Regions from separate parts of the Mesorhizobium sp. ISC15 genome, predicted to be linked through region 3. Evidence: riboswitches for the same ligand, from Rfam matches in the RefSeq annotation. Region 3 holds a riboswitch; each other region holds the start of a gene.
What was found. Region 3 has a riboswitch for thiamine pyrophosphate ahead of RPG13_RS29575 (ABC transporter permease). Riboswitches for the same ligand answer to the same signal wherever they lie in the genome.
Positions count from the first base shown of each region.

Region 1: linked by a shared signal. The riboswitch ahead of RPG13_RS27000 (YkoF family thiamine/hydroxymethylpyrimidine-binding protein) and the one ahead of RPG13_RS29575 (ABC transporter permease) in region 3 are both predicted to bind thiamine pyrophosphate.
Region 2: linked by a shared signal. The riboswitch ahead of thiB (thiamine ABC transporter substrate binding subunit) and the one ahead of RPG13_RS29575 (ABC transporter permease) in region 3 are both predicted to bind thiamine pyrophosphate.

Region 1 covers NZ_JAVSPX010000001.1:5,592,005-5,599,417, reverse strand. Annotated here, with positions in the region: gene RPG13_RS27030 (YybH family protein) at 1-327, opposite strand, end outside; gene RPG13_RS27025 (hypothetical protein) at 383-598, opposite strand; gene RPG13_RS27020 (hypothetical protein) at 595-819, opposite strand; gene RPG13_RS27015 (hypothetical protein) at 816-1,700, opposite strand; gene RPG13_RS27010 (NAD(P)/FAD-dependent oxidoreductase) at 2,030-2,611, opposite strand; gene RPG13_RS27005 (aspartate aminotransferase family protein) at 2,886-4,262, shown strand; TPP riboswitch at 4,609-4,720, shown strand; gene RPG13_RS27000 (YkoF family thiamine/hydroxymethylpyrimidine-binding protein) at 4,711-5,319, shown strand; gene RPG13_RS26995 (alcohol dehydrogenase family protein) at 5,329-6,438, opposite strand; gene RPG13_RS26990 (aspartate aminotransferase family protein) at 6,447-7,413, opposite strand, start outside.
Region 2 covers NZ_JAVSPX010000001.1:692,707-700,119, forward strand. Annotated here, with positions in the region: gene RPG13_RS03485 (M48 family metalloprotease) at 1-941, opposite strand, end outside; gene thiQ (thiamine ABC transporter ATP-binding protein) at 1,241-2,014, opposite strand; gene thiP (thiamine/thiamine pyrophosphate ABC transporter permease) at 2,011-3,630, opposite strand; gene thiB (thiamine ABC transporter substrate binding subunit) at 3,864-4,874, opposite strand; TPP riboswitch at 4,918-5,032, opposite strand; gene RPG13_RS03505 (thiamine diphosphokinase) at 5,135-5,779, shown strand; gene RPG13_RS03510 (ABC-F family ATP-binding cassette domain-containing protein) at 5,781-7,413, shown strand, end outside.
Region 3 covers NZ_JAVSPX010000001.1:6,112,551-6,119,963, forward strand. Annotated here, with positions in the region: gene RPG13_RS29550 (CHASE2 domain-containing protein) at 1-1,385, shown strand, start outside; gene RPG13_RS29555 (hypothetical protein) at 1,546-1,749, opposite strand; gene RPG13_RS29560 (superoxide dismutase family protein) at 1,950-2,459, opposite strand; gene RPG13_RS29565 (sulfite exporter TauE/SafE family protein) at 2,608-3,384, opposite strand; gene RPG13_RS29570 (hypothetical protein) at 3,479-3,676, opposite strand; TPP riboswitch at 3,671-3,783, shown strand; gene RPG13_RS29575 (ABC transporter permease) at 3,904-4,704, shown strand; gene RPG13_RS29580 (ABC transporter ATP-binding protein) at 4,701-5,459, shown strand; gene RPG13_RS29585 (ABC transporter substrate-binding protein) at 5,456-6,469, shown strand; gene RPG13_RS29590 (LLM class flavin-dependent oxidoreductase) at 6,466-7,413, shown strand, end outside.

The sequences.
Region 1 (7,413 bases), 520 kb from region 3:
CCATGTTCCGTCGCCTTGGCGGCGGGCGACCTCGGCGGTCACGGTGCCATCGGGAAGATGGGTTGAGGTGAGTGCCAGGTCTCCGCTGACAACAGCCGGGGCCTGATTTCCGGCAGCAAATTTTCGGCCCGTTGCGGTGATCTCCGCGAAGAGTGCCCGGATCGCTTCCCGGCCACGCGTCAGCTGCCCTTCACCGCTGTCGACGACGGCGTTCTGCTCAAAAAGCGCGGCCATGCCGTCGATGTCTCCCACCCACTGCCGGGAAACCAGCAGGCGCTCCAAATCCTGGGGATCACGCGCCGGCTCACGGCTTGGCTCATCGGTCATGGCGACGCTCCTCCGACGCTCTCATGAACTACAGGTTCTCACGAACTGCAGGGTCTCATGAGTTGCAGGCTGCCGCAAAGGCCTTGGCGGCCTGGGCACTGCCCTTGAGGGAAACATCGTAGGTGGATTCGCCGCCGAGGTTGATGTGAAGACTGCTTCCGGATGCGATCCAGCCCAGCAGTGGATCCTTGGCGCTAGCCTTGAATACCGGCATGGACGCCAAGGTCAGGGAGACCTGGATTTCCCCGAGGTAGAGCAGCGTGGCGATCATCCTCCCCGGTCGACATCGCGGTCCGCAACTCGCCATTTGGCGGCGCCGGCGCGGCGCCGGTGGCTGCGGCCCTCGTTGAGGAAGTCGGCGATCCTTGCCGCCAACTTCGCCGAGGCGAAGGTGAGCAGCCGGTCGTGATGGACGACGGGCTCGTCGTTCTCATTGTCCCAGATCTCGAACCGGCAGCTTGGGTTCGGTATAGCTTCGAAACGGTGCTTCATATCGATGGTCCCGGTCGTTTGGTTGCCTTGGGCGGTCGAGGATGCAAGGGCATGGGCCGTGCCGTGGTGGGCAGTGCGGGCGCGCTTTCGCCAGCGCTGTTGGCAAACAGGAGTAGGTCGGCCCTGGCCCACAGCAGATAGCAGGCAAGCAATGTCAGCGGCGCGGCAACGAGGGCAGGGGAACCGCCCAACCACACCTCAGGCAAGGCGGCGCCCATCGACAGCGCCGCCGCGAGCATCGCCGGCAGGCGGCTGGCCAGCACCGCACTGCGGAACGGATCGGGCCATCCAGCCGGCCACCCGGGCACGCTGGCGCCGGGCCTGTAGGCGGCGCTGCCGAACTTGCCGAGCGCATGCAGCAGTCCGGCGGTCGCCGCCAGCACCGGCTGGCCGAACAGGAACAGTGCTGCGCCAAGCCCGATCGCGCCGATCCCCGACAGGAGATCGGCGAGGCGGTTAAGCGCTGGATCGGGGACATCCCGCCCGGCCCAGGCGCGGTGATAGACCTCGCCGCTGCAGAAGAAGACCAGCGTTGCCAAGGTCAGCGCCACCGCACTGCTGCTGCCAGCGAAAGAGTCGAACAGCGCGGCGCCGCCGCGCATGCCGGATCCCTGAGGGGCGGCGAGCTGGATCGTGACGCCCATCACCAGCCCGAGCGCGTTGCCAAGATTGTAGTAGCCGCCAGGACCGGCCATACGCGCCCGGATCGCCGCCGCAAATCGTGAAAGCGCCTCCGCGGTCCGGCCAGGACCCGCAGCCTTCGGTTTCGCGTCGAGACTCGACGGCTCGAAGGACAAGAGCTCGGCCAGCGCCGAGGCAGTATGCCATTCGGATAGCGCGTCGTCCCGGCGGAGCGGCGCGTGATCGTTGTCGAATCGCATCGAACCCTCCTCGTCATGGAGCCGACGGTTCCGGAGAGCTCGAGGCTTCCGGTGATCGGCTGTGATCGACGGACCGAGGTTCTGCGACCCCGGCTTACGGATGGCTTACGGGCGTTTGGATTATGCCTTTGGCAGCGGCACGCCCGCGCGGTGTCGGCTCGGGTATGGGATAGACCAGCCGCGAGAACGGCGCCCGGCCGGCGACCGAAAAATAATTGCCCTTGGCATAGCGAAGTTCCGGCACGAATTGCGGGTCGAGCCCGTCAAGTGAGCGGGCAAGCGTCGTGGCGCCAAGCCCGGCGGCGTTGATGAAGCGCGCGGTGACGATCTCAAAGCGCTCGCCGCTGGTGCTGTCGACCGTGTCGAGAACGATGCGCCCACCCTCGATGCGGCCGCAGACGATGCGGGTGTTGAGGCTGAGTGCCCCCGTGCTCCTCTACGTCGCCCCGCAAAGCAAGCATCAGGGCGTGGCTGTCGATGATGCCGGTGGCGGGCGACAGCAGGGCGGCGGCCGTGCACCGCAGCTTGGGCTCTAGCGCGCGTGCCTCTGCTGCGGTCAAGGGTGTCAGGTCGCCCGCGCCGCAAGCAGAGGCGTTGGCCAGGATGGAAGCAAGCGCCGGCTCCTGTTCGGCATCTGTGGCGACGATGAGCTTGCCGCAGCGCGCATGCGGAACCGCCCGCTCCTCGCAATAACGGTAAAGCTGTTCCCGGCCTGCCACGCAGAGCCGGGCCTTCTGCGATCCGGCCGGATAGTAGATGCCCGCATGGATGACCTCGGAATTGCGCGAGCTGGTCCCGGTGCCGATGGCGTTCTCGGCTTCGAGGATCAGGTTGTCCAGGGCCGCGTTGCGCCATCTCTCGCGCAATCGCGAGGCCAATGACGCCGGCGCCGGCCACGATGCAGTCGACATGGTCCATGATCGGGCCACCTCAGCCTTGTTGTTGTGCTGCCGGTGAGCCGTTCGACGATCACGATCCGGCGATGCGCATAGGCGGCTCCGCGCAGGTTCTCGCGTTCTGCGACCTCGAAGCTGAAATTCAGCATGTCTGCGTCCACCCGCCAGCCCTTCGGAAAGGGCTTGACACCCTTACGAGAAACAGATGCATCCAACAGCATAATGCAAGAGGCGATACGCGCCGAAACGGCGGCAGGGCCTAGTCCCGGCATGCAGGACAGGAACCATCATGGACGCACGACCGAATTCTCCCGAAGCCCGCGACATCAGCTACCACATGCACGCCTACACCAATGCCCGCAAGCATGAGGAGGCAGGGCCGCTCGTGATCGAGAAGGGCGACGGCATCTATGTCGAGGATCTGGCCGGCAACCGCTACATCGAGGCGATGGCCGGGCTTTGGAGCGTCGCGGTCGGCTTCTCGGAGAAGCGGCTGGTCGATGCGGCGGTGCGCCAGATGTCCAAGCTGCCTTATTATCACGACTTCGGCTCCAAATCGCATTCGCCGCTGATCGATCTCGCCGAGAAGCTGGTGCAGATGGCGCCGGTGCCGATGAGCAAGGCGTATTTCACCAATTCCGGCTCCGAGGCCAACGACACGGCCATGAAGATGATCTGGTACCGGTCGAATGCGCTCGGCCAGCCGGCACGCAAGAAGATCATCAGCCGCATTCGCGGCTATCACGGCGTCACCATCGCCTCGGCAAGCCTGACCGGCCTGCCCAACAATCACATTTCCTTCGACCTGCCGATCGCCAATGTGCTGCACACGTCGACACCGCACCATTGGCGCGAGGCGCTGCCAGGCGAGAGCGAAGAGCAGTTTTCGAGCCGGCTTGCCGACGACTTGGAAAAGCTGATCCTGGCCGAGGGCCCGGAAACCATCGCCGCCTTCTTCGGCGAGCCGATCATGGGCGCCGGCGGCGTCATCGTTCCCCCGGCCGGCTACTGGGAGAAGATACAGGCGGTCCTGTCGAAGTACGACATCCTGATCGTCGCCGACGAGGTCATCTGCGGTTTTGGCCGAACCGGCGAGATGTTCGGTTCGCAGACCTTCGGCATCAGGCCTGACATCATGGTGCTGTCGAAGCAGATCTCTTCCTCCTACCTGCCGATCTCGGCCCTGCTGATCAACGAGAAAATGTTCGAGCCGATTGCCGACGAAAGCAATCGGATCGGCACCTTCGGTCATGGCTTCACCGGCGGCGGCCATCCCGTCGCGGCGGCGGTCGCGCTCGAGAACCTGAAGCTGATCGAGGAGCGCGACCTTGTCGGCAATGCGCGCACGGTCGGCGCGCATATGCAGAAACGGCTGCGCAACCTCGCTTCGCACCCGCTTGTCGGCGAGGTGCGTGGCGTCGGCCTGATCGCGGCGGTCGAACTGGTCGGCGATAAGGTGACCAAGACGCCGTGGGAGACGGCCGGCGCGCTGGGCGGGCTTGTCAACGGCTTCATGCAGCAGAACGGCGTCATCTCGCGCAACATGGGCGACGCGCTGGCCTTCTGCCCGCCGCTGATCATCGCAGAGCCCCAGGTCGATCAGATGATCGACGCGTTTGAAAGATCGCTCGAAGCCGCGGTCAAGCAGGTCGGATCACAGAGCTGATCAGGTCGTCCAAAGCCAGAGCTGAATGGGCCTTGGTGATTGGCGAAGCCGAAGCGGTATCCAATCTCCCCCCTTGCGGGGGAGATGTCCGGTAGGACAGAGGGGGTGTGAAGGATCGCCAACTTTCGACTTCAGCCTTGCCAACCCGAATCAGCTTGAGGGCGCGGCTGCGATCGATTGACAGGTCGGAGGGAAGCACCCCCTCTGCCTGCCGGCATCTCCCCCGCAAGGGGGGAGATCGGCAGCTTCGGCGGCGCCGCCAAGCTCGGTAATTGGTCTGAAGCGATTGCTGGGAACGATTGCCCTGGGCCACACTTGAACATCCGTTGCGCGGGTGCTACGTCGCCCATATCGACAGGGGCGCTCCGTATTGCCGGGGCTGAGATGGTGGGTGCAAGCCTTCGGTCCCTCAAGCTGATCTGGGTAATGCCAGCGGAGCGAGGCGACCATGTTTTCAGGTGCACAGATTTCCCTGTATCCGATGTGCGACGATTTCGTCGGCGTCATCCTTGGGGCGCTTTCGGCGCTCGATCCGTATCGACCGAATTTCCGCATCGAGACCGACGACATCTCGACGCTGATCGTCGGCCCGCCGGAACAGCTTTTCCCGGCCATGCGCGACCTCTTCGCATCGGCGGCGGCGAGTGGCTTGCATTGCGTGTTGTCGGCGACGGTGTCGCGCGGCTGTCCGGGCGAGCCTGACGATCCGATCTGCACACCGATTTCCGGCAGCAGCCACGAGCTGTCCCTGGCCGAGCGCATCGGCGCGGCGCGGGCGCATGTCGATGGTGCGAAAAAACTCGGACAAGAGGTCGCCGCGCAGTTCTCGCTCTATCCGCTCGGCGAGGGCCATCACATGGATGAGATCTACGGCTGCATCGACTTCCTCAAGATTTCGGGCGTCTTCGACAGGTCGAAGAATTTCTGCACGAAGCTGAGAGGCGATGCCGGACCGGTGTTCGCGACGCTGTCGGAAGCCTTCCTTCGTTTCGGCGCGCCGCAAGGCCATGTCGCGCTCGATCTCACCGTGTCGGCGAACAGCCCGAGTCCTTGTTAGTGTTGGCTATCAACGGGTCGCTGCGAGATCCGAAATGGCGTCTGGAACGACCACCAGCTTGCCGACGAAATCCTTGGCGATGAAATCCGCTTGGGCGCGGTGGAAATCGGAGAGCCTGTAGACGCCGCCGACCAGCGGCCGGATCTTCTTGTCTTCGATGTAGCGAACAATACGGCGGAAGTCGTGCCGCGTGCCCTGGCTCGAGCCGTGCAACTGCAACTGCTTGAGATACATGGTGCGCAGATCGAGCTGCACGACCGGGCCGGCAATTGCGCCGGCTGTGGTGTAGCGGCCTTCGGGCCTGAGGATGCGCAGCAGATCGTTGAAGATCGCGCCGCCGACCAGATCGGCAACCACGTCGATCGGCTGGCCGCCGGTTGCCTCATTTACCGCAGCCGGCAGGTCGGCCACACCCCGGGTGATCACCGCCTCGGCGCCGATGTCGAGCACGGCCTGTTCCTTGCCCTTGCCGACGACTGCATAGGGGACGGCGCCGCGCGCCCGCGCCAGCTGCACGATGCCGGAGCCGACGCCGCCCGACGCGCCGGTGACCAGCACGCGCTCGCCGGCCTTCAATGCGGCACGTTCCAGCATCTGCTCGCCGGTGAGATAGGCGCAACAGAAGGTGGCGAGTTCGACATCGGTCAACTCGGTGTCGACGACATGGGCGTTCTCGGCCGGCACGGTCTGATACTCGGCATAGCCGCCGTCGCGGCCGTGGCCCATATAGTCGATGTCGGCGAGTGAATCGTCGTCGCGGTTGTAGATGGAGAAGTCGACCATCACCCGCTCGCCGATACGGTTCGGCGAGACACCATCGCCGACTGAGACGATGTGGCCGACCGTGTCGGTGCCCTGGATGCGCGGGAAGGTCAGCGTGTTGCCCTGACGCCGCCAGGTCGATACGGCGGCAGCATCTTCCTCCGTGCCATAGGCGCCCTGTCGCACCCAGACATCGGTGTTGTTCATGCCGCAAGCGGTGACCTTGATCAGCACTTCGTCAGGGGCGGGCGACGGCACTTTCACGTCGGTGCGGTAGACGAGCTTTTCCGGTCCGCCGTGACCAGTCAGCTGCACGGCGGCCATGGTGGCGGGGAGGGTTTTGGTCATGGCGTTCATGTCAGTTTTCAGATGTTGGCAAACACGCTCTTCACCGCATCCGCCGTCTTCGACACGACGATGTCGGCCTCTTCGCGCGTCAGGCAGAGCGGCGGCGCGAAGCCGAGAATGTCGCCTTGCGGCATGGCGCGGCCGATGACGCCGCTTGCCGCAAGGGCGGTCGCGACCTGCGGCCCGATCTTCTGCGAGGCGTCGAAGAACACGCGGTCGTCCCGGTCGGCGACGAACTCGATTGCCGCCAGCATGCCGTCGCCGCGCACCTCACCGACATGTTTGTGGCCGCCGACGGCTTTCGTCAGTTCGGCGCGGAAATAGGCGCCGGTCTCGCCGGCGTTGGTCACCAGGTCCATCTCGTCGATCAGCTCGAGATTGGCGACGCCGGCGGCAACGCAGATCGGATGCGCCGAATAGGTCCAGCCATGGCCTATGCTGCCGAGCTTGTCGGAACCCTGCACCAGCACCTGCCAGACCTTGTCTGCGACGATGACGCCCGACAGCGGCGCATAGGCCGAGGTCAGGCCCTTGGCGATGGTGATCAGGTCGGGCTTGATGCCGTAATGGTCGGAGCCGAACATGGTGCCCAGCCGGCCGAAGCCGGTGACCACTTCGTCGGCGACCAGCAGCACGTCGTACTTCTTCAGCACCGCCTGGATTTTTTCCCAGTAGAGGGCGGGCGGCGGCACGATGCCGCCGGTGCCGAGGATCGGCTCGCCGATGAAGGCGGCGATCGTGTCCGGGCCCTCGGCCAGGATCATCTCTTCGAGCTTGTCGGCGCAGTGTTGGGAAAACTGCTCCTCGCTCATCGAGCGGTCGGCGCGGCGGAAATAGTAGGGCGCCTCGGTGTGCAGGATCGGCGCACGCGGCAGGTCGAAGGCGTTGTGGAACAGGTCGAGCCCGGTCAGCGAACCGGTCATGACGCCGGAGCCGTGATAGCCGCGCCAGCGCGAGATGATCTTCTTCTTCTCCGGCCGGCCG
Region 2 (7,413 bases), 5.4 Mb from region 3:
GGTCCGGTTGCCGTCACCGCCGCGGCCGAGTTGTCGATGATGAAGCCGCCGGGCACCGAGAATGACACGCCGAGCCCCGGATGCAGGAAGGTTTCGCCACGCACATAGCCTTCCTCCGGCGTGTCGCCATAGAGCAGGCCGTCTATACCGGCGAGGAAGGGGTCACGGTCGCGCGTCCCGACGCCAGGCGCGCCGAACTGGCGGGCATGGCGCTGCGCCAGATCGATGCGCTGCGGCGTGTTGGGGTGCGTCGCCAGGAAGTCGAGGCTGGCGTCGGTGGCGCCGCTGATCGAGCGGAAATCGGTGTAGGCCGACATGGACTGCAGGAAGCGGCCGGCGGCAAAGGGATCGAAGCCCGCCTCGCCGATCGACTTGATGCCGATGCCGTCGGCCTCCAGCTCCTGATTGCGCGAGAACTGGGCAAGCCGCAGCTTGCCGCGGATCAGTGCCGCCTTGGCGGTCGGGCTGTCGCCGAGCACATCCGAGACGACCTTCGTAGCAAACCCCTCCTCGGCCTCGAGCTGCTGGCGCTGCAAGCCATGGTTGGCAGTGACGTGGCCCATCTCATGCGCGATCACCGCGGCGAGCTCGGCCGAATCGTTGGCCAGCGCCAACAGGCCGCGCGTGATGTAGAGATAGCCGCCCGGCAATGCGAAAGCGTTGACGTTGGGCGAATTGAGGATGGTGATGCGGTAGGTCTGGGTCGGGTTGGCCGACACCACGGTCAGGCGGCCGACGACCTTGGCGACCATGCGCTCGAGCTTGGGATCGGAATATTCACCGCCATAGGTGGCGAGGATACGCGGATGCTGCGCCTTCGCCATTTCGGCGAGCTTGCTGTTAGCGGCGACATTGTCGACCGTGATCGGTTTGCTGGAAGGCTGGAAGCCGGATTCCTGAACGTCCGGAGGCGTGAACATCTGGCAGCTTGCCAGCGCCATGGCAAAGCCGGCCAGCGCGAGGAAGCGCGCCAGCGGTTTCCTTCTCACTCTGTCGGTGCCGGTCGGCAGAACAGCTTCCTTTCGGGTCTCGGCACATGACCCCGAAAATCGGGCATCGATTTTCAGAAAAGGATCATGCGCAAAATCAAACTGCCACAGCATCCTTCGCGCGCACGAGCACACGCGGCACTGTAGTGGCAAATCACAGTCTATGCCGGACCAGTATCGGAGGACCTAGCCACACTACTTTGACCAAGGCAAGCAAACGCCACATCGCCTGAAGCCGGTTTGGCCGTAAATTATGTCCGCTTCCGGGCAACATCTCGTGATCCTTGGCCAAACGGACCTGCACCGATATAACGCCGGAATGCTTCCGGTCCAGCCTTGGTGAAAAAATCGGCGACAGTCCCCGTCGCGGCAACCGTGCCATTGTCCAGGAACACCATGTCCTGGCCGATACGGTGGGCGTCCTCCGGCTGATGGGTGACGAACAGCACCGTCATGCGCCGCTCCGCATGGACGCCGGCTACCAGGTCGAGCATGTCGTCACGCAAGGCCGGCCCGAGCGAGGCGAACGGCTCATCGAGCAAAAGAACCGGCCGATCGCGCACGAGGACGCGGGCGAGTGCGACACGCTGCCGCTCGCCGCCGGAGAGTTCGCGCGGCAGACGCCGTTCCTTGCCGGCAAGGCCGACGCGCTTGAGTGCCCCCGCGATTGCCACGTGGTCGGCCTCAGCCAGCCTGAGCGACGGCGAGCGGCCAAGGCCGACATTTCGTTCGACCGAAAGATGGGCGAAGAGATTGTTCTCCTGGAACACCATTGACACGGGCCGCGTCGAAGGCGGTTTGGCGCCGACATCGGCGCCGCTGATCAGCACGCGGCCCGATCGTGGCGTCTCAAAGCCGGCCACCAGATTGAGCAGCGTCGATTTTCCCGAGCCGCTCGGCCCCATGATCGCAGTGATCTTCGAGGCGGCGAACGCGACATCGAATAAAAACGGCGCTTCGCCATAGCTGAACGAGACCTTTTCCAGCCGCACAGCCGTGCCGTTTTCAGCGCTGCTGAGCGTCATGTCTTTTCTCCCCGCCCCAGCCGATCCGCGGCCAGCACAAGCGCGAGACAGACCAGGCCGAGCAGCAGCGCTAGGCCGGCGGCATCCATCGTGCGGTAGCTGCCCATGCGCGCCAGCAAGAGATAGGGCAGTGTCTGCAGGGAGTCGCTACCGAACAGGGCGATGACGCCGAGATCGCCGAGCGACAATGCCATGGCAAAGGCGAAACCCATGGCGAGCGGCCGCCGCAGCGACGGCCAGTCGATCAGCCGGAACCGGTTCCAGCCCGAAATGCCAAGCAGCAAACAGAGCCGTTCGTGGCGTTCGCTCGCCGCATCATAGCCGGGGCGAATAGCGCGGATGGCAAACGGCATCGCCATCACCGCGTTGACGGTGACGACCATGACAGGGGCGATCGCGAAGACGTCGCTGACGGTACGCAGGAGCAGAAACCAGCCGGCGCCGATGACGATGGGCGGCACGACGAGCACGAAGCCGGCGCCGGTATCGGTGGCATGCTCGAGCAGCGTCTTGGCGCCGACGCGACGCTTCAGGGCCAGTGCCCGTCGTCCCATGACGAGCGACAGCGACAGCGCCACCGAAAGCAGCGCCGCCAGCAAGGCGAGCACTGCGCTGGTCAGCGTCGCTTGCCGCACAGCGCTCTCGCCCGCCAGCCGGCCAAGATCGGCGCCAAGGCCCGACATCACCGTGGCCGCCATCGGCCCGGCGACGAACAGCAATGCCAGAACGATCAATGCTGCGTTCAGCACGGTCTCGCCGACGCTTGCCGAAAGATACCGGCGCGGTGCCACCGACAGGTTGGCATCGCCGACGGTGTTGGCGCCGAGCCGCATCAACACCAGCACCACGACGAAGGTCAGCGCGATCTGCAGCAGTGTCAGCGTCACCGCGCGGGCAGGATCGAAATCGAAACGCAGCGCCTGGTAGATAGCGACCTCCAGTGTCGTCGCGCGCGGCCCGCCGCCCAGCGTGAGCACGATGGTGAAGGATGTGATGCACAGCATAAAGACAAGCCCGGCGACGCCCGGCAGCGCCGCCCGCAGCGTCGGCCATTCGATCAGCCGGAAGGCGGGTCTGGCGCCCATGCCGAGCTGGCTCGCCAGCCGCCACTGGTCGGCCGGCACTGTCCCCAGCGCTTCAAGGAACAGCCGCGTTGCCAGCGGCAGGTTGAAGAAGACGTGGGCGACGAGGATGCCGGACAGGCCGTATATGCCCGGCCAACCCTGACCGCCAATCGCGCTGAGCAGGCCGGCGAAATAGCCGGCACGGCCATAGAGGGCCAGAATGCCGAGCGCGGCGACGATGGCCGGCAGCGCCAGCGGCACGGCGAAGAGCTGCAGGATCAGGCCGCGGCCAAAGAACCACGGATGCCGCGACAGCGCCCGCGCAACGAGCAGCGCCGGCAGGACGGACAGCAGTGTCGACAGTAGCGCTTGCCATAAGGTGAAACGGACAACGCGGAAGAGATAGGGGTCGAAGGCCGACGCGGCGCCGGACGGGTCGCGGGCGCCTTCGACGATGAGCCCGGCGAACGCTCCACCGATCAAAAGTGCTATTGCCGCAAGCGCGAGAATGCCAGCTGTGACGCGGGAATCCGATGATGGCGCGCGTTGCACGCTAGACCACCAGATTCGAGATTCTTAGCGAGGATTGCGTTCCTTCGCGCCCCCCTCTGTCCTGCCGGACATCTCCCCCACGAGGGGGGAGATTGGCAGGTTCAGCGCTCCGCTCATTCCGGCAATGTCGGAGATTGGCGAAAGCCGGCATGATGGCCGATCTCCCCCCTCGTGGGGGAGATGTCCGGCAGGACAGAGGGGGGCGCCGTAGAGTGATCATCGTCAATCAGAAGCTACTTGCTCATCACCGCCAGCCATTCGTCGACCCAGGCCTTGCGGTTGGCGGCGACCTCTTCGGGGCTGAACAGCAAGGCCTTGGTCGGCTTGACGAGCTTGTCGAAGGCTGGGTTGAGCGGCTTGTCGGTCTTGCCGGCAGGAAACATCCAGTTGGTCTCGGGAATGACGTTCTGGAATTTCGGACCGGTCATGAAGGCCAGGAACTTTTCCGCCAGCGGGTTCCTCGCACCAGTCGTGGTGATGCCGGCAACCTCGATCTGCAGGTACTCGCCCTCCTCGAAGGACGCCGCCTGATAGCGTTCGGTGTTTTCGGCGACCATGTGATAGGCCGGCGACGTGGTGTAGGACAGCACCATCGGCGCCTCGCCCTTGGTGAACAGGCCATAGGCCTCGCTCCAGCCCGGCGTCACGGTGAGCACCTTTGCCCTGAGCTTGGCCCAGGCTTCCGGCGCCTTGTCGCCATAGACCGATCTCACCCACAACAGCAGGCCGAGACCGGGCGTCGAGGTGCGCGGATCCTGGATGACGATCTTCTCATCGGCATCGCCCTCGACCAATTCCTTCAGGCTCTTCGGCGGGGTCTTCAGCTTTTCGGTGTCGTAGACGACGGCGAAATAGCCATAGTCGAACGGCACAAAAATATCGTCGCTCCAGCCGCCCGGCACCTTGACGTCCGATACCGGGCCATGCGGCGAAAACAGGCCGGTAGCCTTGGCTTCCACCGTCAGATTGGTATCGAGGCCGAGCACGATGTCGGCCTTGGTCGCGGCCCCTTCCAATCTGACGCGATTGAGCAGCGCGACGCCGTCGGCGACCGCAACGAAATCGAGAGTGCAGCCGCATTCCGCCTCGAAGGCCTTCTTGACCGCGGGGCCTGGACCCCAGTCGGCGGTGAAGCTCTCATAGGTATAGACGGTGAGTTTCTCCTGCGCGGATGCTGGCCCGGTGCCGAGAACGGACGCGGCAAGCAGCATTGCCGAAACAAGAGAGTATGAAAACGTGCGCATCGGCGCCTCCTTCGTTCACATTGAAAGGAATTGAGGCGTCGGGCTGTCCGAAACGTCTAATCCCTCCGCCGGTACAAACCGGATCAGGTTCAGCGGGTTGGCATGGTTGCCTCTCAGCTGGTCCGCGAAGATCACGTCCAGCACCCCGTTAGAGCGTTTCGACACATAGGCCCGGCCGAAGTGCTGCGCAAGCTGAAGTTTGCAGGGCATCTGGAGCGCGGCCTTCCGTTTCGCAAGCAGGGCTGGTAAGGGCCACGCATATGAGCAAATTCACCATCCTGCTTGGCGGCGATCTTATCCGCACGCCGCTGCTCGACCGCCAGGTCGAAGGCTCCCGTGTCATCGCCGCCGACGCTGGCATCGGCCATGCCCGGACGCTGGAGCTGACGCCGGAACTCTGGGTCGGCGACTTCGATTCGGTGCCGGCGGACTTGCCGGACGATCTGGCCGCCGTGCCCCGCCAGGTGTTTCCGGCAGAAAAGGACAAGACCGACGGCGAGCTGGCTATCGCCGCTGCGCTCGAACGCGGCGCGACCGGGCTCGTGCTCGCCGGCGCGTTCGGCGGCAAGCGCACCGACCACGCCTTCCTGCACCTCGCGCTCAGCATCCGGCTGGCCGAGGCAGGCATAGAGGTGCTTTTGACCAGCGGCGCCCAGGAAGGCATCCCCTTGCTTCCCGGAAAGACCGGCTTCGACTACGCCGACAGCACGCTGTTTTCGATCCTCGGCTTCTCCGACCTTTCCGGCTTGACCGTTACCGGCGCCAAATGGCCGCTGAACCACGTCGAGGTCGCGTTCGGCTCATCGCTGACCATTTCCAACGAGGTCAAGGGCCGGCTCGAAATCGCGCTGGGCAGCGGCCGCGCGCTGTTGCTCGCCCATCCTTTTCCCCTACCTGAAAGCTGACATGGCGCCGCCACTTCTCAATCTCGACGGGATAAAGCTGACTTTTGGTGGCACGCCGCTGCTCGACGGGGCGGAACTGACAGCGTCGGCGGGCGACAAGATCGCTTTGGTCGGCCGCAACGGCTCGGGCAAGTCGACGTTGCTCAAGATCGCTGCGGGATTGATCGAGCCGCAGGACGGCGAGATGTTCCGCCAGCCTTCGGCGACAGTGCGCTACCTGCCGCAAATGCCAGACATGGATGGTTTCGCCAGCGTCCGCGCCTATGTCGAGGCGGGGCTTGGACCCGCCGATGACCCCTACCGCGCCACCTATCTGATGGAGCATCTCGGCCTGTCCGGCGAGGAACGACCGAACGACCTGTCCGGCGGCGAGGCGCGGCGCGCTGCCCTTGCCCGCGTCATGGCGCCGGAGCCCGACATTCTCCTCCTCGATGAGCCGACCAACCATCTCGACCTGTCGGTCATCGAGTGGCTGGAGGAGGAGCTTGCCCGCACCTCTTCGGCGCTGATTGTCATCTCGCACGACCGCCGCTTCCTCGAGCGCGTGTCACGCGCCACCGTCTGGCTCGACCGCGGCCAGACCCGCCGTCTCGACAAGGGTTTTGGCCATTTCGAGGAATGGCGCGACACGGTGCTGGAAGAAGAAGAGCGCGAGCAGCACAAGCTCGGCCGCCAGATCGTGCGCGAGGAGCACTGGCTGCGTTATGGCGTGACGGCGCGACGCAAGCGCAACATGCGCCGGCTCGGCGAGTTGCAGACCATGCGCCAGCGCTTTCGTGGCCATCGCGGCGCCGAGGGCGCGGCGACCATGGTGGCCAGCGACGCCGCCGAATCCGGCAAGCTGGTGATCGAGGCCAAGAACATCGAGAAGAGCTTTGGCGACCTCACCGTGGTCAAGGGCTTCTCGACCCGTATTCAGCGCGGCGACCGCGTCGGCTTGGTCGGGCCGAACGGCGCCGGCAAGACGACGCTCTTGAAGATGCTGACCGGCGAATTGAAACCGGACTCAGGCACGGTGCGGCTCGGCACCAATCTGGAGATCGCCACACTCGACCAGAAGCGCGAGGCGGTCGATCCGCAAGAGACACTGGCGCAATACCTCACCGACGGACGCGGCGAGAACCTTGTCATCAATGGCGAGCAGCGCCACGTCGTCTCCTACATGAAGGATTTCCTGTTCAAACCGGAACAGGCGCGCACGCCGGTGCGTGAGCTTTCGGGCGGCGAGCGAGCGCGGCTGTTGCTGGCCCGCGTGCTGGCACGGCCGGCAAACCTTCTGGTGCTCGACGAGCCGACCAACGATCTCGACATGGAGACGCTGGAACTGCTGCAGGAGCTGGTCGCCGGTTTTGCCGGCACCGTCATCCTGGTCAGCCACGACCGCGATTTCCTCGACCGCACCGTGACCAGCCTGATCGCGCCGGACGGCGGCGGCCGCTGGATCGAATATGCCGGCGGCTATTCCGACATGCTGGCGCAGCGCGGCGGCACCAGGCTGGACGACCGCAAGGCGCGGACGAAGGCCGAGACCAGCGAAGCGACGGCGGCAGCCAGGACCGAAGCAGCTGCGCCGAAGGGCCCGGCAAAGAAACTGTCGTTCAAGCAGAAATTCGCGCTGGAATCGCTGCCCAAGA
Region 3 (7,413 bases):
GCGTCATTCGCACTTCGCCGGATCCCGACGGCGTATTACGCCATGTGCCGCTGCTCTGGCTCCGAGATACGGCTCAAGGCGTGCAACTCTGGCCGTCCTTCGCGCTCGAACTCCTGCGCCTCTACGCCGGAGAGAACGGCTACGTGGCTCGGATGAATGCCGCCGGGTTTGACGCGCTCAGGATGGCCGGGTCCATTGTGCCACTCGAGCCGCAGGGCAGCATCCGCCTCTGGGAAACCGACACTAACACGCCGCGCATATCTGCCAGTGATATCCTTTCGGGCCGCGGCAATCCGCTGCTGCGGAACGCCATCGCCATTGTTGATCTGTCGGCCGTGGGATTGACCCAGTATCTGCCCACGCCGACGCGTCCGGCGCGACCAGGCGTGGACATCCACGCTGATGCAATCGGCCAGATCCTTGCCGGGCGCTATCTTGTAGAGCCAACGCTAGCGCGTACGCTGGAGCGGCTGTGGTTGGTCCTCAGTGGCATCGTTTTCATCGGGCTTTCAGGAGTGCTCGCCGAGCGTGTCGCGCTCGGCGCACTCGCTCTGGCGCTCCTGGCTGCCACGCCCTTCGCGTTCGGCGCTCTCGAATACAGCCTGCAGGGTGCACTCTATGATCCATTGCAGCCGGCGCTTGCGACGATCCTCGTAGCCGGCTTCGAAGGCTATGTCCTCTACAGGCGCAGCGAGCAGCGTCGGTCCACCCTGGCACGGCAGTTTTCCCAATATCTGTCGCCCTCCGTGGTGCAGCGCCTCGCAAATTCGGACACCGAAGCGATCCTGTCCGGAGAGAAGCGCGAGATCACAATCCTGCTGAGTGACATACGCGGCTTCACGACGATGAGCGAACAACTCGGTGCCCAAGAAATCGGAAAGGTGGTCAATCACTTTCTCGGCCTTGCGACCGATGAGATACTCAAGCGCGACGGGACGATCGACAAGTTCATGGGCGATGCCGTGCTAGCCTTCTGGAACGCGCCGCTTGATCAGCCAGATCATCGCGAGCGCGCGCTCGAGGCGGGGCTTGCCCTGATCGAACGGGTGAAGCGCGAAAATGCCGGTTTCGCCGGGCGCGGGCATCCCTCCATCGAAATCGGCGTCGCCATCGAGACTGGCATCTGCTCCGTAGGGAATTTCGGCTCCGAACGGCGCTTCGACTACACCGCGATCGGCTCGCCGGTGAACCGCGCGGCACGGCTCGAGTCAACGACCAAAAAGCTGAGGATCCCTCTGGTGCTTGGTCCCGGATTTGCGCAGGGAGCATCAATGCCGGTTGTGCAGGCGGGTGTGTTTGAACTGCAAGGCTTCAAGGGCGAGGTGTCGATTTTCACCGTTCCGGAGATATACCCCTCGTCGCGATCTGCCGAGGAAGTCGTATGATGTTTGGCACCGGCTCAACTCGCTACCTCATTGGCAGCCGGCGAGCGAAAGCCAAGGGCGGCGGAAATCCGATGGGCCGCCTGGGCTACCATGTCGCCCAGTTCGCTAATGCGTTCTTCCGGCACCCGGTTTTCCGGGGCAGCGATGTTCAGAGCCGCGATTATCTTACCCGGTGCCACGAAAACCGGTGCGATTGATCGGCGCCGTTCGGGCCCAGGATGGCGAAAATCATGCCGCGCGGCACATCCAGATCGACACCATCGACGGCGCGCAGTTTGCCGAACGTTTTGACCAGGCCGCGGGCGGAAATGGCTGACTGGGCAAGACCCGTGGAGGACAAGCCCATAGGAGAAGTATCGTTCATGGCAATCATCCGGCAGTCGCAAAAAACCAAGGACCGAACTTCGGCCTTCGGCTGTCGTCAATTCCTCGGCAGGCGCACGAGCTTATCGTCTGGCTTGTCGTCATGCCACAGGCTCCGACCATGGACCACTACCTCGCCGCTGAGGCTGAAGAGCCGTTCAGATCATACGTCGGACGGATCTCTACTCATCGCTGGGTTTCTCATTCGATCACGGCGCAGGCCTGACGATTTCCGGCATCACCGGCAGGCTGGCTTTTGTAGTCATCCTGTCCGCCGTGGATCATCAATGCCTTGCCTCGTATTGCCGTTTCTCCACCGTCCAGTTTGACCATGCTGTTGAAAGCCTGGGCACGCAAAACGCCGTCGGCGCCGACTCGCTGATTTGGCATGTCGCCCGCGTGCGGGCCTTTTCCAGTGAGATATCCATGTTGGGCACTCGTCGGATTGAAGTGCCCACCGGCCGAGTCATGGCCGGTCTGATGGTCGCACTTTCCGGTTTCATGAACATGGAACGCGACCCATTCACCCGCCGGCAGTCCTGTTACGTCCAACGCTATCAGCACACCCTGCGCTGTCTCGGTCAGCGTGGCCGTTCCGTTCTTCTCGCCAGCCATGTTGACGAATTCGGCTTTCGCGGTCGCGGTGTCCTGAGCCGCTGCAGGCATCGCGACCGCCAGCGCCAATCCTGTTGTTGCAAGCAAATTTTTCATCAGTTGGCCTCCGGTTGTACAAGGACCCCAAACAACAACGGGGCCTCTTCGTTCCATTTGGGAATGTCTCCGGCACGGCCGCCAGAGAAGCGGGTGATGCGTAGAACTCGATAGTCTCCGTGTATAAGTGAAATTTCACGACGTTGGTTTACACCAATTCGAAGAGTTCCGCGGTTTGCCAACCTGCCAGCAGCATGATGACAACGCCAACGAGTCTGAGAAGCGTCTTTTCTGCGATTGTTTTCACTACCAATCCGGCCATCGGCGCTGCGACTACGCCGCCAACGATCAAGCCGGCAACGGAGAGTAGATTTTCCGTTAGCTCTCCTGCCTCCTCCCAATGGCCCGTTAGTAACGCAAACAAGAAGGTCAGAGACACCGACAACGTGATGAGGAACTCGCTGGCATTGACCGTACCAATAACGTAGCGGGGCGTGCCGCCAAAACCGAGAAGGCCCGTCGTTACGATGGGTCCCCATCCGCCGCCCCCTGCGGCATCGAGAAATCCGCCACCAAGCCCAAGGGGAGGTACCACGCCTGCAGGGACCGGATTGCTTGGGATCCGCCGGAATGAACGGAACAGGAGCCAAGCTCCGACAAGCGCAAGGTATGTGGTCACATATGGTTTCATGATGGCTCCCTCGAACGAGGTGAGAACAAAAGCGCCGAGAACGCCGCCGAGCACGCCAAATGGCATCAGCCGCCAGAAAAGCTTCCAGTCAATGTTGCGGTGATAGAGGTGAGCCGAACCTGAGGCCGCGGTGGTAAACAGTTCAGCTGCGTGAACTGACGCCGAAGCGTGAGCAGGAGACACGCCAAACCCCAATAGTGTAGTCGAGGAAACCACGCCGTAGGCCATGCCGAGAGCCCCGTCCACAGCTTGGGCTACAAACCCCACAATCGCAAAAAGAATGAATTCTTGCATTTGACTCTCCGATAAGGCGCGGGGTCACAATTGGCGATAGAGAAACCCGCTGCCTACAACGTATGCAATTATATCTACACGCTTCCACAATTCATCAAACGCGTGGCATCGATAATGGTGACGACGAACGGAAAACGATCCGCTCGACCGACGCCTTTCCCAATCCCGACAGGATGCCGGTTTCTGTTTTGCTCAAATGTCCCTGCTGGAACCGCAACCTCCTCTGACGTGAGGTTTCACTGGCCGGACGCAGGCTTGCAGCTCCACCCTTTATCTGTTTAATTGCCGCCATCCACAGGGGTGCTCCGTATCGTCGGGGCTGAGAGATGGGCTGCAAGCCCGTAAACCCTAGAGCTGATCTGGATAATACCAGCGGAGCGAGGCGGGCGATGTTTTCTGGCGCACAGATCTTTCTTTTTCCGATGTCCGGCGATTTCGTCGGCCCGCTCGATGGCCATAACCTCAAGGTCTCGGCCAACGGCCCGACCCCGCGCTGATCTTTCGCGCCAGAGGTCTCGCATGTCCCAGCCTTTCTCCGCCGCGCCGCGAATCGCAGCCTTGTTCGCCAAGGTCGGACCGGCCTTGTTGTCGGTCGGCACGCTGGTTTTGGTTTGGGAGCTCTATGCGCGCATCTCGGGCATCTCGCCCACGACGTTGCCCGCGCCGTCACGAGTCCTCTTCCAGGCCATCCTGCAGCGCCAGGCGCTGTTCGACAACACCGTGCCGACGATCAGCGCCACATTGGCGGGTTTCGCGTGCTCGCTGGCCGTTGCCTTCATCCTTTCGGTGCTGATCGACTTCTTCAAGCCGCTGCGCCTCGCCCTGTTCCCGGTGTTCGTCATCAGCCAGACCCTGCCGCTGGTGGCGATCGCCCCCCTGGTCGTTCTTTGGTTCGGCTTCGGGCTGACGCCGAAGATCATGCTGGTCGCGCTCGTGACCTTCTTTCCCATGCTGGTCGCGCTGGTGCAGGGTTATGAATCGACGGATCGGGACATCTCGGCGCTTCTGAGTTCGATGGGCGCTTCCCGCATGCGCATTTTCCTGCTGGCCCGCCTGCCCTCCTCGCTGCCCTATTTCTTCGCCGGGCTGCGCATCTCGATCACCTATGCCGTGGTCGGCGCCATCTTCGCGGAATATGCCGGCGCGGCCAAAGGGCTCGGCATCTACATGCTCAACGCCAAGAACAATTTCCGGCCCGATCTCGTGCTCGCGGCGGTGCTGGTCAGCGCCTTGCTCACGCTGGCCCTGTTTGCCGCCACGGTGCTGATCCAGCGCGCCGCCATGCCATGGGAGCGGCTCGATGCCGCACGAAAACCATGAGCAGGCGGCTGGAACTGCGCCAAGTCAGCAAGAGTCTTGGCGATATCGACGTGCTTGCCGGCATCACCCTGCACGTCGAGCCGGGCGAATTCGTTTCAATCCTCGGCCCCTCCGGAGCCGGCAAATCCACGATCTTCAGGTTGCTGACGGGCGATCTCGATGACTACGGCGGCGATGTCGACTTCGACGGCCGGCCACTGGCCGAAGCGCGACGACCGTTTGCCTTCATGCCGCAGCGCGATGCCCTGATGCCTTGGCGCACGGTTATCGACAACACCGCGCTCGGTCTTGAAGTGCAGGGCATGTCCCGCAAGGCGGCCCGCAGCAAAGTAGCACCGCTCTTCGGGGAATTCGGCCTTGCCGGCTTCGAGCATAAGTATCCCGCACAGCTCTCGGGCGGAATGCGCCAGCGCGCTGCGCTGCTGCGCACCGTCGTGCAGGACCGCGCCATGCTGTTGCTCGACGAACCGTTCGGCGCACTCGACGCCCTCACGCGCACCGGCATGCAGCGCTGGCTTCAGACGATGTGGGACCGGCACCGCTGGACCGTCGTGCTGATCACCCACGATGTCCGCGAGGCGGTCTTCCTGTCCGATCGCATTTATGTGTTGAGCGGCCGCCCTGCCCGCGTGCTGCGCGAAATCGCCATACCTCTTCCGCACCCGCGCAAAGGTCTTGCCTCGGCGGAAGCCACCGCCATCGAAGCCGACATCCTCGATACCCTTCTCGATCCACAGCTCGCCCAAAGGACATGACCATGCTTTCCAGACGCCTCTTCATCGCTGTCGCATTAATCGCCGGGCTCGGACCCGTCACGCCCGTCTTCGCCCAGCAGACTGTCACCGTCGCTCTCGACTGGACGCCGAACACAAACCATGTCGGACTCTATGTCGCCCGGGCGAAAGGCTTCTACGCTGAGGCCGGGCTCGACGTGCAGATCCTGCCCTACGTCGACACTGCGGCCGGTACGCTGATCGCCAACCGCGTGGCCGATTTCGGTATACTGGGATCCATAGGATTGTTCACCCAACGCACGGCCGGCGCCGACCTCGTCGCCACCTACGCCATCATGCAGACGGAAACCGGCAGGCTGGCCTTCAATGCGGACCGCGCCGATATACAATCCCCCAGGGACCTGGACGGCCTGACCTATGGTGGTTTCGGCAGCGCCTGGGAGAATGCGCTGATCGGCACCATCATCCGTCATGACGGAGGCGAGGGCAAATTCGAAACGGTGACGCTGGGCACCTCTGCCTATGAGGCCTTGGCCAATGGCGCAGTCGATTTTACGCTCGAAGTCTACACTTGGGAGGGGATCAAAGCGGAGCTTGACGGCAAGGCCCAGCGCGCCTTCCGCTACGCGGATTTCGGCGTGCCCGACCAACACACCAATTTCATTGGCTCGAGCCGCGCCTACCTCGAGAAAAACAAGGACACGGCAACCGCGTTCATCGCCGCGACTAGGCGCGGCTACGCGTTCGCCGTCGAACATCCGAAAGAAGCGGCTGACATGCTGATCGGAGCAAACAGCGACGTGCTGACCAACCGTCCGTTGATCGAGGCATCACTGAAGGCGCTGGTCGACGGCCACTATCTACAAAGCCCCGCCGGGGCGATCGGCACGATCGATCCCGCAAAGATGGAGGCTATCGGCGACTACCTGTTCAAGGCCGAAATCCTGCGCGACGGCGATGGAAACCCGGTCAGCGAACGACCCGATTTCGCGGCCTATTACAGCAACGCCTATCTGGCCGACCAAAAATGAGCCCGCCGCGGCGCATGCATCTCAATGCCGTGATCTTCGGCCTCGGCAGTCACGAGGCCGGTTGGCGCATGCCCGAAAGCGACCCGCTTGCCTCGACCAGCCTGGCCTACTGGGTCGATATCGCCCGGCGCGCGGAGGCTGCCGATTTCGACGCTCTGTTCCTCGGCGATGTGCTGGCCTTGCAGGGTGGTGCCGATCGGCATCTTTCCGACGCGATGGATCCGCTGCTGATCCTATCGGCGATCGCTGCCGTCACCAGCAGGATCGGACTGATCGGGACTGCATCGACCAGCTTCGATCACCCTTTCCACCTCGCCCGGCGCTTCGCCTCTCTCGACCACATCAGCAAAGGCCGTGCGGGCTGGAACATCGTCACCTCGTCCAACGTGCTCGAGGCCCGTAACTTCGGACTGGACGCCATGCCGGAGCATGACGAGCGCTATGCCCGCGCAGCCGACGTGGTCGACGCAGCCATAGCGCTCTGGCAAAGTTGGGCTCCCGATGCGCGGACGCCGGACAAGGCCGCCGGGCGATACTTCGATCCTGACAAGGTCCGGCCCGTCGATCACGCCGGTCCGTTCGTGCGCACCGCGGGCCCGCTCAACGTGCCGCGATCGCCCCAAGGTCGGCCGCTCCTGGCGCAGGCCGGCTCGTCGGAAGCTGGCCGCGCCTTCGCCGCCCGTTACGCCGACATCGTGTTCACCGTCCAGGCGACGCTGACGGAAGCGCAGGACTTCTATCGCGACATCAAATCACGAGCGGCCGCCGTCGGGCGCGATCCAGACACGGTCCTGGTCTTTCCGGGAATCGTTCCGATCGTCGCTCATACCAGGCAAGCAGCCGAAGAGCGGCTGGCCGCGCTGAATGGCTTTACCGTGACCGGCCATGTCCTTGCCAAGCTCGGCGAATTCCTCGGCGAGGATCTAGCCGATGCCGAGCTCGAC